DNA from 3 places in the Rhodococcus sp. RS1C4 genome. Region 2 is predicted to be linked to each of the others. Evidence: riboswitches for the same ligand, from Rfam matches in the RefSeq annotation. Region 2 holds a riboswitch; each other region holds the start of a gene.
What was found. Region 2 has a riboswitch for thiamine pyrophosphate ahead of CH289_RS07545 (3-oxoacyl-ACP reductase). Riboswitches for the same ligand answer to the same signal wherever they lie in the genome.
Positions count from the first base shown of each region.

Region 1: another riboswitch for thiamine pyrophosphate. It lies ahead of CH289_RS16555 (TenA family protein); the one in region 2 lies ahead of CH289_RS07545 (3-oxoacyl-ACP reductase).
Region 3: another riboswitch for thiamine pyrophosphate. It lies ahead of thiO (glycine oxidase ThiO); the one in region 2 lies ahead of CH289_RS07545 (3-oxoacyl-ACP reductase).

Region 1 is NZ_NOXZ01000032.1:5,692-11,551, forward strand. It holds gene CH289_RS16550 (ABC transporter substrate-binding protein) at 1-533, opposite strand, end outside; gene CH289_RS16555 (TenA family protein) at 530-1,258, opposite strand; TPP riboswitch at 1,252-1,351, opposite strand; partial or broken gene CH289_RS16560 (sugar porter family MFS transporter) at 1,384-2,826, opposite strand; gene CH289_RS16565 (hypothetical protein) at 2,900-3,547, opposite strand; gene CH289_RS16570 (carboxylesterase/lipase family protein) at 3,644-5,185, shown strand; gene CH289_RS16575 (ATP-dependent DNA ligase) at 5,255-5,860, shown strand, end outside.
Region 2 is NZ_NOXZ01000017.1:183,217-189,076, reverse strand. It holds gene CH289_RS07565 (DEAD/DEAH box helicase) at 1-529, opposite strand, end outside; gene CH289_RS07560 (type 1 glutamine amidotransferase) at 617-1,375, shown strand; gene CH289_RS07555 (alpha-hydroxy-acid oxidizing protein) at 1,362-2,522, shown strand; gene CH289_RS07550 (alpha-amylase family glycosyl hydrolase) at 2,519-3,802, shown strand; TPP riboswitch at 3,899-3,994, shown strand; gene CH289_RS07545 (3-oxoacyl-ACP reductase) at 4,058-4,813, shown strand; gene CH289_RS07540 (LLM class flavin-dependent oxidoreductase) at 4,813-5,860, shown strand, end outside.
Region 3 is NZ_NOXZ01000028.1:72,895-78,754, reverse strand. It holds gene CH289_RS13800 (ABC transporter permease) at 1-158, opposite strand, end outside; gene CH289_RS13795 (ABC transporter ATP-binding protein) at 158-1,132, opposite strand; gene thiG (thiazole synthase) at 1,257-2,009, opposite strand; gene thiS (sulfur carrier protein ThiS) at 2,002-2,199, opposite strand; gene thiO (glycine oxidase ThiO) at 2,196-3,296, opposite strand; TPP riboswitch at 3,296-3,408, opposite strand; gene thiE (thiamine phosphate synthase) at 3,438-4,118, shown strand; gene CH289_RS13770 (NUDIX hydrolase) at 4,115-4,954, opposite strand; gene CH289_RS13765 (hypothetical protein) at 5,045-5,860, shown strand, end outside.

The DNA of each region.
Region 1 (5,860 bases), on a different contig from region 2:
AAGTCCGCGGTACCGGAGTACACGGCTTCGTACGCCGACGTCCCCAGCACCACGGTCTCGTACTCGCCTCTACCACCGTCGTTCTGGATAACCTGTCGTAGGCCTGCCTGCTCACCGGTGTCGCCGAAGCCGGCGTACACCTTGCCGTCCAATGCCTTGGGGCTCGGAATGTCGTCGCGGTCTGCGCGGACACCGATTGCCGTCGCCCAGTGTTGCAGGGGGGCGAGCACCGAAACGATCTGCGCACCGGCGGCTTTCGCGAAGACGGTGGAGCTCTGCGTGCTGATCCCGAACTCCGCGTTACCGGAATCGACGAGGGTGTCCGACGAAGTGTTGTTGTACGGCAACACCTCTACGTCCAGCCCGGCGTCCGCGAAGTAGCCCTCCTGGAGGGCGACGTACAAGCCGGTGTGATTGGTGTTGGGTGTCCAGTCGAGCGCGAATCTGATGGTGTCCGAATCGTTCGTTTGCGCGCACGAGGTCAAGCCCGCCACGGAGATCGCGGCGCACGCAAGGGCGAGGAGACGTTTCATCGTGCCACCGGCCACGGCGTCGGGTGAAGTGCGGTGTCCCAGAACATCAGTTCGTACCGGGTGGCGACGCGAAACGCCTGCGTCATGGCGTGGCGCTGCACGTCCGTCGCCGCAGCAGCCGCGTCGTCGACGAGGGCGCGGGCGCCGTCGACGAGCGTGCGGAACTCGTCGGAATCGTACGTGGACACCCACCGTGCATAGGGGTGTTCGGGGTCGCGCTGCAGGACTTCCCGTGCCGCGAGCGACAAGCGAACTGCCACGTCGGCATAGATCCAGTAGCACGGAAGTACGGCCGCGGCCGCGACTACGTAGGGCTCGGTCGCGGCGGTGGCGACGAGGTACGAGACGTAGCCGAGGCACGCCGGTGAATGTTCGATCTCGGCACCGGGGCTCGGTAGCGCGTCGCTGGACAGCAGCGACGCATGAAGTGACGCTTCGGCGACGGCACCTGCCGCAGACGATGCCCAGAACGCCGCGGTCTGCGTGTCCGGCGCTCTCGACGCCAGGATGGACAGGGCTTTGGCGTATCCGGCCAGGTAGAGCTCGTCCTGGGCGATGTACGTGCGGAACGCGTCCAGCGGAAGCGTGCCGTCACCGAGGAGCTCGAGGAACTCGAGATCGTCGATCGCGGCGCGCAGATCCGCCGTCGCGTCCCACAGGTGATCCGTGTAGCGACCGGAATCGCCGGGTTTTTCCGAGTGCACCGAGTGCACAGGCGTTGTCATCGCCTTGACATCCCTTCGTCAGCATTACCTGCATCAGGTTCGACGGGTGTGATCTCAGCATCCGCATGTACGGACGCACCCCGTGTCAGAACATCGCCGACCCTAGCACTCTCGTCGGCGATCCGTTACTGCATGTCCTCGAGCTCCTTGCCGTTGGTCTCGGGAATCTTCGATTTGACGAAGAAGAACGAGACTGCCGCCATGACGGCGAAGAATCCGTAGATCGCCCACAGGCCGATCGCTTGGGTGAGCGGCGGGAAGGCAAGTGTGACAGCGAAATTGGCCAGCCAGTTCGCGGCGGTTCCGATTCCGAGGGCGACGGCGCGCATACGGTTGGGGAACATCTCGCCGAGAAGAACCCACATGATGGGTCCCCACGTCGCCGCGAAGAAGATCACGAACAGGTTCGCTCCGACCAACGCGACGGCACCCCACGGGCTCGGGAGGGACACGTCGTCGCCACTGCCGATCTGTTGGGAGAACGAGATCGCTGCCATCAGCAGACCGACGAACATGCCGACGGAACCACCCAGGAGCAGTTTGCGTCGGCCGATTCGGTCGACGAACAGAATGGCCACGAAGGTCATCGTGACGTTGATGATCGAGGTGATGACCGACGTCGTGAACGACTGGTCCTCGGTGAAGCCGACGGACTTCCACAGCGTCGTCGAGTAGTAGAAGATCGCGTTGATGCCGACGAACTGTTGCAGGACGGCCATGACGATGCCGACCCACACGATCGGCTGGAGCCCGAACTTAGGGCCGCGGATGTCGGCGAACGAGGCCTTCTCCTCCTTGCGGAGAGTGAGGCGGATTTCGTGGACTCGCTCGTCGGGATGCAGTTCACCGGTGATGTTGGCGAGGATGTCGGCAGCTTCCTGGTCGAGGTGCTTGCCGACGAGGTAGCGAGGTGACTCGGGGATGGTGACTGCGAGCAGGCCGTAGATCAGGGCCGGTACGACGCCGACGAGGAACATCCAGCGCCAGGCTTCCTGACCGAGCCAGAGGTCGTTGGACGCACCGTCCGCGGCGCCCTGCAGCAGGGCGTCGGAGAGAAGGGCGGCGAAAATCCCGAGGGTGATGGCGAGTTGCTGCAGTGACGCCAGACTTCCGCGCCATTTCGCGGGAGCGATCTCGGCGATGTAGGCGGGCGCGATGACGGAGGCGATACCGATACCGAGGCCGCCGAGGATGCGCCACAGGATCAGGTCGGGGACGCTGAAGGCGAGGCCCGATCCCAGCGAGGAGATGGTGAACAGGGCCGAGCCCAGCACCATCACTTTCTTGCGGCCCCATCGATCGGCGAGCGAGCCCGCGAACCAGGCGCCGACGGCGCACCCGATCAGCGCGATGGCGACGACGAAGCCGGTGGTGAACGAGCCAAGTGAGAAACGGCCTTCGATGGCGTCGACGGCCCCGTTGATCACGGAGCTGTCGAAACCGAACAGGAAGCCGCCGACCGCGGCGGCGACGCTGACGCCTATGACTTTGGCGTTGCGTCGAGTCGGCGTGGTGGACATCGGGAAAACTCCTTCCCGGTCGGAGAGCTCAGTGCTCTCGGCCGCGACAGATGATCGTGCGGCGGTCTCGCCGTACGGCTGTCAGCTTATGCCCGGTCGTTCGCACTGCGAAACACACCGGTCACTTCAACTCGAACGCCGTGTCGGACACGGTGAAACCATGCCCTACCTGGTCGGTGCAGGAGACCCCGGCGAGCTCGTCGACCCTGCACGTGATGCCGTTCGACGTACCCGACCCGGGTATCGAGAGCGTTTCACTGTAGGGGAGCGGAGTGGCGATGGCGTCGAACCGATGGAACCGAGGGTCACCGGAGCTCAGGAATCGCGCCGCGGTGCCGGCCGTCAGCTCGATCGTGTTGGGAGCCACTCGAGAATCCGGAGCGCCGCTGCCCTCGACCCGGGGAGCAGTGGGCGGGAACTCGCCGTGACAGCCGGCGACCGACGCATCGGTGATGAACACGGCGCATTCGAATTTCCCGGTAGGGGAGGTGAAGTAGTAGAAACCGCTGAGCCCCTCGTAACGAGCGGGGTCGGCGACTGCGGGCGTGGTGGTCGAGTTCGTCGTCGGCAGAGTGGTCGACCGCAGAGTGGTCGTCTGCGCGGGAGTTGTCGTGGCCGGGGGTGTGGTCGTCCGGATCACCGACGGCGGATCGGTGTCCACCGTCGCGAGCGGCGCCGTTGCGTTCCCCGACGACTGCGTGCTGCACCCGGACAGGAGGACGGCGGCAAGCCCGCACGCTGCACCAGCGTAGATCCGAACCCGCGTCATACGGCTCAGCATAAAGAACGTCGCGGACATGAACGACGATCCGCGCCGACGGGGAGTTGGTACGTTGGCGAACGCCGGTAGATCGTAGGAGGGGCCATGAGCGAGACGACATGCCAGGTGCGCACGCCCGACGGTGATGTGATCGGCCATCAGGACGGGTCGGTCCACGCGTGGAAGGGCATTCCCTACGCGGCGCCGACGGACGGTGAACATCGATTTCGATCCCCTCGCCCCGTCGAACCGTGGACACAGCCGCGGGACTGCAGGCACTTCGGGTCCGTCGCTCCGCAGGGCCTGGACAACCCGGTACCCATCGATCCCGACATCCCCATGTCGGAGGACTGCCTGTCGCTCAACGTGTGGGCGCCGGAGCCGGACGGAACCCCGCGACCGGTCATGGTGTGGATTCACGGCGGCGCCTACTCGCTCGGGTCCTCGTCTCAGGCGGTGTACGACGGTCGGCGTCTCGCGGAAGTCGGCGACCTGGTGATCGTGACGATCAATTATCGGATCGGCGCGTTCGGATTCCTCGACCTGTCCTCGTTCTCCACCGACGACACGGTGTTCGAATCGAATCTTGGTTTGCGGGACATGATCGCGGCGCTCGAGTGGGTGCGCCGATCGATCGACGCGTTCGGCGGTGACCCGTCGAACGTGACGCTGTTCGGTGAATCGTCGGGTGGCGCGTCGGTGACGACGCTGATGACGTCGCCGAAGGCCGCGGGGTTGTTCCACCGCGCGATAGTGCAGAGCGCACCCGCGACGTCGGTGTACGGTCCCGACCGCGCTGCGCAGGTGGCGGGACGATTCCTCGAACTCGTCGACGTCACGCCGGATCGAATCCACGAGCTGAAGACCATCGAGTTCATGCGGCTCGTGGAGGCGGGCGACACGCTCTGTTACGAGATCCCGACGAAGGTGCCCGGCACACTCGGGCTCGCGCCGGTCGTCGACGGCGACATCGTGCCTCGGTATCCGGTCGCGGCGTTCCAGAAAGGGTTCGCCCACCGAATTCCGTTGATCATCGGAACCAACAACGACGAGGCGTCGATCTTCCGGTTGATGAAGTCGCCGCTGATGCCGGTCACCTCGGACACCGTGTCCGAGATGTTCCGGGCGATCGCGAACGACCACGCGGAACTGCCTGCTTTCCGCGTCGCCGAGATCATGTCGGCGTACCCGGAACGATCGAAGACCTCCGGGGCGCTCGCGATGTCGACCGACGCGGGGTTCAAGATGCCCAGCCTCTGGATCGCCGACGCGCACAGCAGGCATTCGCCGGTCTGGATGTACCGGTTCGACCACGCGACGCCGATGCTGAAAGCCGCGCGGATCGGAGCCGGTCACGCAACGGAACTGCCCTACGTCTTCGGCAACTTCGGCACCCTGAACCGCGATCCGACGTTCTGGCTCGGTGGCCGCAAAGCTGCGACGGCCGTCTCGGCCCGTGTGATGAAGCGGTGGACGGCGTTCGCGCGTCACGGAGTTCCCGCAACGCTGGACGGCGCGAAACACTGGCCGCTGTACACCGAGCCGGCTCGTGCCACATTGGTGATCGACGGCCAGGACAACGTCGTCGACGACCCGGACGGGGAGACCAGGGTGGCGTGGGGTGACCGGGTACTCGGCTTCAGCTGACACACGTCGACCGAGCACGCTCGCGCCGCGGAAGGATTGAGTGTCCGACCTTCCGGTTACGTTCGGTACGTGCTGTTCACTCGAATCATCGACACCTCCTCGGCCGTCGGTGCCACGCGCTCCCGCAAGGCGAAGACCGAGGCTCTACGCCTGCTGCTCGCCGACCTGCAGTCCGCGGACGTGGGGGTCGTCGTGTCCTGGCTGTCCGGGGAGCTGCCGCAGGGCCGCATCGGGGTCGGGTGGCGCACTCTGGCAGACATCGACGTCCCGGCCGCTCCGGACGGTGTGCTGACGGTGAGCGAGGTCGACGACGCCATCACCGCCGTCGCGTCGACGTCGGGACCTGGCTCGGCCGCGCGGCGGCGTGAACTGCTGGTCGACCTCTGGGCGTCGGCGACCGGGGCGGAACGGAAGTTTCTCGTCGGCCTGATGACGGGTGAACTTCGCCAGGGTGCGCTCGAAGGAGTGATGACCGATGCGATCGCCAAGGCCGCCGGGTTGGATCCGGCGCCGGTGCGCCGGGCGTTCATGTTGTCCGGGCGTCTCGACGCGACCGCAGTTGCTGCGTTGAACGGTGGGGAGGAGGCACTGGCAGGCTTCGGTCTTCAGGTCGGAAGGCCGGTTCGTCCCATGCTCGCCTCGCCGGCGGAGACGCTGGCGTCCGCCTGGGCGGAC
Region 2 (5,860 bases):
GGACGGCCTCGCAGACGGCGAGAGTCTTACCGAGACCCGTCGAGTCCATCTGCGCGAAGTACGGGAACCCAGCGTTCATCGCGCCCAGCTGCCGGCGCACCGACTCGAGTTGCGTCTCGCGAGGCGTCAACGACCGTTCGTGGACGACCTCCGGTCTCCACTCTTCGTTCGCGTCGTCCTCCACCCACCGCTGGAGGCTGTACGGCATGGACTCGAACGAGGCCAACCCGTCGGGCAGATCGGTTCCGTAGTACGCGAACACGCGTGGGCCCGGATACCAGCGGGCGCCCGACGCCGATGCCAATGCGCGATCCTCGAACGGGACGTCGAGTACCCAGACGCGCTCGCCTGGATCGGGAAGCGGGAGATCCGGCGACGCCGTCTTACGGACCGGCTTCCTGCGTGTGGTGGTGCGTTTCTTCGCGGTGGTGGTTCCCGACGACGCCTTGAACTTACGTGCGGCAGCGCTCTTGCCCGCGCCGACCGTGCGGGCAGTGGTTGAAGCGGGTTTGCGTCGACGTGGTGGCACGGAGAACAACCGTAGAGCACACGACCGACACGGCAGTATCGGTACAGAGGACGTCCCGTTCGGCACCGTGTCCTAACCTCGTCCCTCATGACGTTCGATTCTCGACAGGATTCCGCGACCGACAAGCGCGCAGTCGTTCTGGTCCACGATCGTGACCCGGCTCTGGGCCGACGCAACATCGGTACGCTCGCGCCCGAGTTGGAGAGTCGCGGATACCGACTCGACGTGCATTCCTTCGACTACGGGCACGCCGATACCCCGCCGTCGCTGGACGACGCCGGGATGGTGGTCGTCATGGGATCGCCGGACGCCGCGTACGGAGAGTCGTCGTGGATCGGCCCGGAGATCGACTATCTCGAGCGTGCCATCGAGAAGGACGTACCGATTCTGGGTGTCTGTTTCGGTGGGCAGTTGCTGGCGCGAATCCTGGGCGGAACCGTCACGCGGTCGCAGTTCCCCGAACACGGCCTGACCGAGACCCGCTCGACGCGCCCGGATCTGATCGGGCCCGGACCGTGGATGGAGTATCACGACGACACCTTCGTCGCGCCGGACACCGCGACGGTGATCGCGAGCAACAGTGCCGGCCAGCAGGCTTTCGTGCACGGCAGGCACCTGGGACTGCAGTTCCACCCCGAGATCGACGTCGACGTCTTCGACTCCTGGGCCGACGCGTGGGTGCGCGACGGTATCGAGCAGGACCAGGACATGGTCGATGCCATCAGGAAAGACCTGGTGGATAACGAAGCCGACCTGCGTGCACGCTGCGCTGCGCTGCTCGACGGGTGGATTTCGTGCCGTCCACTTCCCGCCGCCCACTACGGTGGGGAGCATGAACTTCAGTGACCATCAGATCGGCATCTATGCCCAGGGCATGTTCACCGATCAGAAGCCGAAGATCACCACCAACCTCGCGAAACTCGAGGATCAGGCCGCGGCGAGGCTGACGCCCGAGGCGCTGGGGTACATCGTCGCCAGCGCCGGTAGTGGTTCGACGGCCCGGGCCAATCGAGAAGCGTTCGACCGGTGGCGCATTGCACCGCGTATGTTGCGTAGTGCGGCCGAGCGGGATCACTCGGTCACGGTGCTCGGTACGGAGCTACCCGCGCCTGTGTTGATCGCTCCGGTGGGAATTCAGACCCTCGCCCATCCGGACGGTGAGCTCGCCACCGCACGAGCCGCAGCGGCGCTCGGCATTCCGTACATCCACTCGACGCAGGCGTCGCACTCGTTCGAGCAAGTGGCGGAAGCCGGTGGCGACGCACCGCGGTGGTACCAGTTGTACTGGCCCACCGATGCATCGGTGCTTCTGAGCTTTCTGGATCGGGCCAAGACCACCGGCTTCACGACGCTCGTGCTCACCCTGGACACGACCCTGCTGGGATGGCGTCCGGCGGACCTCGACCGCGGTTATCTCCCCTTTCTCGCCAACCTCGGCATCGAGAACTATCTCACCGATCCGGCGTTCAAGGCCGGTCTCGAGCAGCCCGTGGAGACCAATCCCATTGCTGCGGCGATGCACTGGGCCAAGATGTTCCCCAATCCGGGGCTGAACTGGGGTCAGCTGAAGTTCCTGCGGGATCACTGGGACGGTCCGATCGTCCTCAAGGGGATCTGCACCGTCGGAGATGCGAGGTCGGCCGTCGAGCACGGAGTCGACGGCATCGTGGTGTCCAATCACGGTGGGCGCCAGATCGACGGCGCACGAGCATCGTTGGACGCGCTGCCTGCGATCGTCGACGCCGTCGGTGACCAGGTGACGGTCTTGTTCGACTCCGGTGTGCGCACGGGTGCGGACATGGCCAAGGCGCTTGCGCTCGGAGCGGACGCGGTACTGCTCGGCCGGCCGTTCCTGTACGGCCTTGCGCTCGGCGGGCAGGAGGGCGTGGAGCACGTACTACGCTGCATCCTCGCCGAATTCGATCTGGTCACCAGCTTGTCCGGGCACACCGGTGCCGGCGAACTCGGCCGCGAATCCGTGGTGCGCGCATGAGTCCGTCCTGGGTCGAGCACGCAATCTGGTGGCATGTCTATCCTCTCGGATTCGCCGGTGCGCCGGTGCGAGAGTGGGACGGAACCTCCTTGGCCGAGGAGCATCGGTTGCTCAAGGTGGTCGAATGGCTCGACTACGCACTGGAACTCGGGGCGTCCGGTGTCGCACTCGGTCCCATCTTCGCCTCGGAAGGCCACGGGTACGAGACCGTCGACCACCTGCGCGTCGATGAGCGGCTCGGTACCGACGAGGACTTCGACACTCTGATCGACCGAGCGCACGGCCGTGGAATCAGGGTCATGCTCGACGGTGTCTTCAATCATGTGGGGCAGAGCTTTCCACGGTTCCAGAGCGCTCTTGCCGGGGACTCCGACGCGGCATCCTGGTTTCATCTCGACGCCTCCGGGCGTCACCGCAACTTCGAAGGTCACGACGAACTCGTCGCGCTCGACCACAGCAGCGCGGCAGTGCAGGACTACGTCGTCGACGTCATGCAACACTGGCTCGGCCGCGGCGCCGACGGATGGCGTCTGGATGCGGCATATGCTGTGCCGCCGGAGTTCTGGGCGACCGTACTACCGCGGGTCCGCGAACGGTTCCCCGACGCGTATTTCCTCGGCGAGGTCATCCACGGTGACTACGCACAGATCGTGCAGCGGAGCTCGCTGGACTCGGTGACCCAGTACGAGCTGTGGAAGGCGACGTGGAGTGCAATCGCGGAGCAGAACTTCTTCGAGCTCTCGCACGCCCTCGGTCGCCACAACGAGTGGCTCGACACCTTCGTGCCCGCCACGTTCGTGGGCAACCACGATGTCAATCGCATCGCCAGCACCATCTCCGACGAACGGCATCTCCCCCACGCGCTCGTCACGCTGTTCACCACTGGTGGAACACCGATGATCTATTACGGCGACGAGCAGGGATTCCGCGGCGTCAAGGAGGAGCGCGTCGGCGGCGACGACGACGTCCGGCCCGAGTTCCCCATGACCCGTGAGCAACTCGATTCGGCGGGATGGTCGACGTTCCACCTGCACCAGGAACTGATCGGACTACGTCGACGCGCTCCGTGGCTGCACACTGCGAAAACCGAGACCGTCGAGCTGGCCAACACCGCGATGCTCTATCGGGTCCACAGTGGCGACAACGCACTGCACGTCGCGCTCAATCTCGGCGACGACACCGTCGACTACCGCATCTCCGGTGAAGTCCTGGCAGGTGTTGCCTCCGTGGACCGGGGACGGACGACGGTGCCGGCACACGGATGGGCGGTCATCGGCTAGCCCGACCGTAGGGCGATCTATCACTCTCTACAAATTTCGATAGATCGCCGTAGACGGAGTGATAGACGGTAGCGCCCCGCGAAGGGACTACAGTGTGCAGTCGACACGGGGTGCCGCACCGACGCGGCTGAGAACACACCCGTCGAACCTGATCTGGTCAACACCAGCGTAGGGATGTCAGCGCGGATCGAAAGTTTTATCTGGGTGTCCGTGCATCCTCACGTTCGTGGTGTCCGCCGAGCGAGAGGCACACGCATGAACTTCGATCGTCAGACCGTCGTCGTCACCGGAGCCGGACGGGGCCTGGGAACCGCAGTGGCCCGCGCGTTCGCTGCGCAGGGAGCACGCGTCGTCGTCAACTATCGACGTAGCCGCGAGGCTGCGGAGGCACTGGCGTCGGAGATCGGTGGTGTGGCCGTCGCTGCCGACGTCACCGATCCCGCCCAGGTCGACGCCCTGTTCACCGCAGCCGAGCAGCATTTCGGCACGTCGGTGACCACCGTCGTCAACAATGCTCTCGCCGATTTCTCGTTCGACGGTGACGCGCGCAGCAAGGCGGACACCATCTCCTGGGACCAGTTCGACGCCCAGTTCCAAGGCGCAGTGCGCGGCGCACTCAACACGACTCAGCGCGCGGTGCCGGGTATGCGGGCCGCCGGATCGGGCCGGATCGTCAACGTCGGCACCAACCTGTTTCAGAACCCGGTGGTGCCGTATCACGACTACACGGCATCGAAGGCCGCGCTTCTGTCCCTGACCAGGACGCTTGCGGCCGACCTCGGCGGCGACGGCATCACCGTCAACATGGTGTCCGGCGGCCTGTTGCGCACCACCGACGCGAGCGCCGCGACGCCGGAGGAGGTCTTCGATTTCATCGCCGCCTCCACTCCACTGAAGCGTGTGGTGACGCCCGAGGAGTTCGCCGATGCGTTGCTGTTCTTCGCATCGCCGTGGTCCCGTTCGGTGACCGGCCAGAATCTCGTCGTGGACGGTGGATTGGTCAAGGACTGATGATGCATCTGAACGCCTTCCTGTACAACTGCGGTCACCACAGCGCCGCCTGGCGACATCCGCGTTCGCGCGTCGAGGATCTGGGCGACATCGGGTACTACGAGAAGCTCGCACAAACGGCGGAGCGCGGCAAGCTCGATGCGGTGTTCTTCGCCGACGGCCACTCGGTGCGTGACCCGGCAGGAGCGGGAACATGGTTTCTGGAACCGATCACCGCGATGACGGCGATGGCGCGGGCGACGACGCACATCGGTCTGGTGACCACGGTGTCCACCACGTTCTACACGCCGTTCCACGCCGCGCGCCTGCTCGCCTCCCTCGACCACATCAGCGGCGGACGTGCCGGATGGAACGTCGTCACCTCGATGTTCGACGCCGAGGCACGCAATCACGGCTTCGACGAGATCCCGCCTCGCGGTGAGCGATACGCGCGTGCCGAGGAGTTCGTCGACGTCGCCCTCGCTCTGTGGGACACGTGGGACGCCGACGCGCTCGTGCTCGACCGTGACGGCGTGTACGCCGATCCGGACAAGGTGAACCGGATCGACCACTCGGGCAAACATTTCCGGGTCGACGGTCCACTGACGGTCCCTCGTTCGCCGCAAGGCCGGCCGGTGCTGTTCCAGGCGGGCGCGTCGGGGCAGGGCCGGGATCTGGCCGCCCGCTACGCCGAGGCGATCTATGCAGTTGCCTACGATATCGACTCCGGCGCAGCGTATTACGCAGATGTGAAGGCGCGGGTCCGCAGCGCTGGACGGGAACCGGCGTCCGTCGGCATCATGCCCGGCCTCGTGACCTACGTCGGATCGACCACAGCCGAGGCGAGAGCGAAGAAGGACGAGCTCGACGCCTTGTTGCCGGTGGAGCAGTCGTTGAAACAACTGAGCACGTTCGTCGAACAAGACTGCAGTGCGTGGGAACTCGATGCTCCTGTCCCTTCACTGCCTCCCATCGAGGAATTCACCGGGCCCCACGGACGGTACGAGACCATCCTTCGGATCATCGCGAAGGACTCCCCGACCGTCGGTGAGCTGCTCGGCACGCTCG
Region 3 (5,860 bases), on a different contig from region 2:
CCCTCGGCGATCTGGTTGTTGTAGGACTGCAGACCCAGTTTGGCCGCCAGTCCCACCGCGAAGGCAAGCCCCAACCCGAGGGCGATGATGGCGATCGTGCACCACCAGGGTGACTTCGTCGAGGTGATCTTGATACGTTCCGCAGCCAACACACCCATCAGAGAGCACCACCCATCGCCTTGTAATCCGACCCCTGACCGTCCACACCATCAGCACCCGCACCGTGATACTGAACATCCTCACCCGTCAGCTTCATGAACGCCTCCTCCAAAGACCCACGCTGCGAGGACAACTCATGCAACACGATCTGATGCCGAGCAGCGATATCACCGATCACCTCGGTCGTCGAATCCGTAACCACGATCGCCGGCTGCAACTGATCCACCCCCGCAGGCTCACGCACCGTCAACCCCGCCGACGTCAACGCACTCCGCAACGCATCCAACTGAGGACTACGCACCTTCACCGACGCCTCCGACGCATGATCGATGAAATCCTGCACCGACGTATCCGACACCAACCGACCCCGACCGATCACCACCAGATGCTCCGCCGTCTGCGCCATCTCCGACAACAGATGACTCGACACCAACACCGTCCGACCCTCCGCCGCCAAACGCTGCATGAACTTACGAATCCACACAATGCCCTCAGGATCGAGACCATTCACCGGCTCATCGAACAACAACACCTTCGGATCCCCCAACAACGCCCCCGCCAGACCCAACCGCTGCGACATACCGAGCGAGAAACCACCCGCATTCTTCTTCGCAACCTCACTCAGCCCCACCAACCGAAGCACCTCGTCCACACGAGACCTCGGAATACCGTTCGACGCAGCCATCCACTCCAAATGCGCACGCGCAGAACGATTCGGATGCACCCACTTCGCATCCAACAACGCACCCACACTCCGCAACGGCTGCTTCAACTCGCCATACGGCTTACCCTCGATCAACGCCTGACCACTCGTCGGACGATCCAGACCCAAAATCATCCGCATCGTCGTCGACTTCCCCGCACCATTCGGCCCGAGAAAACCCGTCACAATCCCCGGCTTCACGGAAAAAGACAGATCATCGACCGCCTTCACCGCACCGTACTGCTTCGTCAACCCCGTCACTTGAATCATGGGGTCCACTGTGCCCGATCGACGGGTGCTCGCACATCGCCCGCGAGTCGCGATTCGACTCATCCTTTCGGATGACACCCGTACCTAGGTGAGTGGTTGTGTAGGCCCTGGCCTACACAACCACTCACATAGGAGAACTGGCCTGGGCCCAGAAACGTTTGGGAATGCGGCCCGCGCGGCGGGCCTCGAATCCGGCGCTCACCGCGTGCCGCATCGCCGACGCCATCAGTGCGGGGTCTTTGGCGCGGGTCACGGCGGTGGCGAGAAGAACTGCGTCGCACCCGAGTTCCATCGCCACGGCTGCGTCGCTGGCGGTGCCGATGCCTGCGTCGAGGATGACAGGAACGCCTGCCGCGTCGACGATCATCTCGATGTTGTGTGGGTTGGAGATGCCGAGTCCGGTGCCGATCGGCGCACCGAGTGGCATGACGGCGACGCAGCCGATGTCTTCGAGTCTGCGTGCCAGGACGGGGTCGTCGGTGGTGTACGGGAGTACGTTGAACCCGTCGTCGACGAGTTGCTCTGCGGCCTTGACCAGTTCGATGGCATCGGGCAGCAGTGTTCGCTCGTCGGCGATGACTTCGAGCTTCACCCAGTCGGTTTCGAGTGCTTCGCGTCCGAGCTGTGCAGTGAGAACGGCTTCGGAGGCGCCGCGACAGCCGGCGGTGTTGGGCAGGGGTGCGATGTCGAGCTTGCGCAGTAGATCGAGGACACCGGTGCCGCCTGCGGCGTCGACGCGTCGCATGGCCACGGTGGTCAGCTCGGTGCCCGACGCCACCAGCGCCTCTTCCAGGACGGTCAGGTTCGCTGCTCCTCCGGTGCCCATGATGAGTCGGGATTCGAAGGTTCTGTCCGCGATAGTCAGCACGTCAGCCACCCTGCACCGCGGTGAGGATTTCGATGGTCCAGCCGGGTTCGACGGTGGTGGCGTCCCATCGGCTCTTCGGCAGGACTGTTCCGTCGACGGCGACGGCGATGCCCGTGTCCGGCATGGACAGATCGGCGAGGAGTCGACGCATCGTCAGCCCCTCGGAGAGTGCGTGTTCTTCGCCGTTGACGGTGATCATCGGTGCCTTCCTGTCTCGAATCGGGCTGGATCTGCAGCCTTGGCTTCGGGGAGTGTGTCGCCGGTGAGTAGTGCGGCGACAGCGTCTGTGGTGATGGGTGTCAGCAGGATTCCGTTGCGTCCGTGTCCGGCGGCGACGATGACGCGTTCGGAGACGCGGCCGATGAGTGGTAGGCCGTCGGGGCTCATGGGGCGCAATCCGGCGGCGGCTTCGTGTAGTTCGTATTCGCCGATGCTGGGCATCAGTCGTTCGGCGTCGGCGATGAGGTCGCGGACTCCGGCGACGGTGACCTGGGTGTCGTGGCCGGATTCGTACTGGGTGGCGCCGACGACGAGGCCGTCGCCGCGTGGCACGAGGTAGATGGGGCGGCCGTGGACGCTGCCTCGGATGGTTCGGCTGGGCGGAGCCGTCGCGCTGGGTCGTCGTCGGAGTCGGAGTATTTCGCCTTTGACTGGTCGGACGGGGATGTCCGGGAGAAGGGCGGAGACCTGCGCTCCGGCGGCGACGACGATTCGGTCGGCAGTCAGGGCGTCGAGGTCGGTCACCTGTTCGGCGACGAAGTCGACGCCGGCTGCGGACGCTGTCAGTGCGTCGACGAGGGCGCGGTTGTCGACGGCCTGTTCCGTCGGCGCGAGAAGTCCGAGGCGGATGTTCTGCGCGAGCGAAGGTTCGAGTTCGCGGATCTGCGCCCGGTTCAGGATGTCCAGCTGGTGCCCGTGTTCGCCGACGAATTCTGCGATGGTCCGCAGGTCCTGGGCGTCGGCGGCGTCGAGTGCGACGGTCAACGAGCCCGATGCGGTGAACACGTCGACTCCGAGCTCGCGTGCGAACTCGGGCCAGCGGTCCAGCGAGCGCGCCCCCAGCTTCAGTAGTTCGTGTTCGCCCGGCCATCCCTCGGACAGCGGTGCGAGCATTCCGCCGGCCACCCAGGACGCGCCCGACCCGATGTTCGGGTCGTACAGCTGGACCGACCATCCGTCGCGCTGCGCCCTGGCTGCGACGGCGAGGCCGATGACGCCGCCTCCGACGACGGCAAGCGTTCCGAGCCCCGACTTTTCGAACTGCGGCCCGTCGAACTGCGACTTTTCGAACTTCACCGAGAACCACCCTCACTCCCTGCGCCGGCATGATCCGGTTCAGGTATTGACGGTAAGGACGGGCGTGTCCACTCTCAGCCCCGCGTACCCCAGGACTCCCGTGTATCTGTCTTTCCGACGAGAAGACTACCGTCTGGAGACGTGCATCCCACTCAGAGCTCCCGTGAACGCTTGAACTCTGCCCGCCTGTACCTGTGCACCGACGCCAGGCGCGAGCTCGGCGATCTAGCCCAGTTCGCCGAGGCGGCACTGTCCGGCGGCGTCGACATCATTCAGCTTCGCGACAAGAACTCCGCAGGTGAGCGTGAGTTCGGTCCGCTGGAGGCCAAGGACGAACTGGCTGCGCTGGCCGTTCTGTCCGCGGCCACCAGGCGTCACGGCGCGCTGCTGGCCGTCAACGACCGCGCGGACCTGGCGTTGGCGTCGAACGCCGATGTGTTGCATCTGGGCCAGGGCGATCTGCCGGTGCATTACGCGCGGCAGATCCTCGGACCGGATGTGGTGATCGGACGTTCGACGCAGAACCGTAGCCAGGCGAGTCTGGCGGCGATCGAGGACGGTGTGGACTACTTCGCGACCGGGCCGGTGTGGGCGACGCCGACGAAGCCGAATCGCAAGGCCGCGGGCCTCGAACTGGTGCGCAGCACGGCCGACTCGGCTCCGACACGGCCGTGGTTCGCCATCGGCGGTGTCGACGCCGACAACGTCGACGAGGTCCTTGCGGCCGGCGCGGACCGTGTTGTGGTCGTGCGTGCCATCACGCAGGCCCGCGACCCTCAGGCCGCAGCTCAGGCGCTGGCGGAGAAGCTGAAAGGCAACTAGCTCAGCCAGGCGAGGACGGTCGATGGTGGGAGCACCTGCACCGCCGTCGGCAACCGTTCCTTCAGGCCGCGGTCCGCGGTGACGAGCGCGGTCAGCGCGCTGCCGTCGTGTGCGCGCCGAGCGAGTTCGTCGTCGCCGCTGCCCGACGCATGGATGACGGGGACTCGGGCGTCGTCGAATCGGGCTGCGCGGGCGTCGCCTTCGAGGACGGCTTCGATGGTGGTGAGCCACCCGTAGGTGCCGCCGGGCAGTTCGACGGTGCGCGGCAGGACGTCGGCGAGGGAGGTCAGCAGCTCGCCGGTTGCGCCGCTGCGGTCCTTCCACCAGCCGTTGGGGCGGGAGCCGAGCACGTTGGCGGTGTCGAGCAGTACGCGGAGAGGTTCGGTCCGCAAGGTGGGCCAGCTCGCCGCGAAGCCGGGGTGCAGAGGCAGGGCGTCGACCATGCTTTCGGGAACCCAACGCAGTTCGGTGCTTTCACCGTTCGGGGTGGTGGGAAGCTGAGTGTCGGCGTCGGCGACGACGGTGGTGTACGTCCAACCGCTCGGGGCCGTCGCGGTGAGCTTTTCTCCTCGGACGTTGAGCCGGGCCGCGCCGATTCCTGCTTCTTCGTCGGCTTCACGGACGGCGGCCGTCACTGCGCTCTCGTGCGAGTCCTTCGCGCCGCCCGGAAGCGCCCAGGTTCCGCCCTGGTGACTCCAGAGGGCGCGGTGTTGCAGCAGTACCGTCGGCTCACCGTCTGCGGACGGTGCACGCAGGAGCAGACCTGCGGCTCCGTACCTTCCCCAGTGTCGCGTGCCGTTCTCCCCGACTACCCACCCGTCACCGTCGCCGCGCATACCTCCACACCTTAGGGGACTGCACCTTCGGAGTGTTCGCCGTCCACGTACGCACCGCGGGCGGAAACTTATATGCTCGAACCTGTGAACGTGGTCGGCACTACACCCACTGCTGCCGTACCTCCCACGACGGCCGCCACGGCCTCGGAGAGCGACTCGCGGCGTGAGTTGCGGCGCCTGGCACGGTCGACGCCTGCGCGCATGATCGCCCTGGGCGGTCTGCTGATCGTGTTGCTGGTCGCGACGGGGTTCGTGACGAGCGAGGCTGTGTCCGATCGCGAGTCCACGCTCGATTCGTTGTTGGTGCGCACCGAGCCTCTGGCCAATTCCGCGCAGAATCTGTACGGCGCCCTGTCGGTCGCGGATGCCGCGGCGTCGACGGCGTTCATCTCCGGTGGCCTGGAACCTCAGGCGGTGCGTGATCGGTACGCGCAGGCCATCGGCGACGCGGGCACCGAGCTGATCCGGGCGTCCGGCGGGCTCGGCGAGTCCGACACCGAGGCCAGGGACGCTCTCACGGAGATCGGTGCGGCACTGCCGGTGTACACGGGCCTCGTCGAGACCGCCCGTTCCAACAATCGGAGTGGCAATCCCGTCGGATCGTCGTACCTCGGTGAGGCGTCCACGCTGATGCAGACCTCGCTGCTTCCCCGCGCCGAGGGCCTGTACACGGCGCAGGCATCGCGGGTGTCGACGGATCAGGAAAGGTTCGTCCACCCACCGGTGTTCGCTATCGCGACCATCGTCGTCGTCCTCGGACTGCTGGTGTTGGCTCAGCTGTACTTGTCGCGGCGCACGCACCGGACCCTGAACTGGGGGTTTCTGACGGCGTCGGGTCTGGTCACGGTGCTCCTCGGGTGGATGCTGGTGGCCGGGCTCATCTCCGCGACCGCGACCGACCGTGCG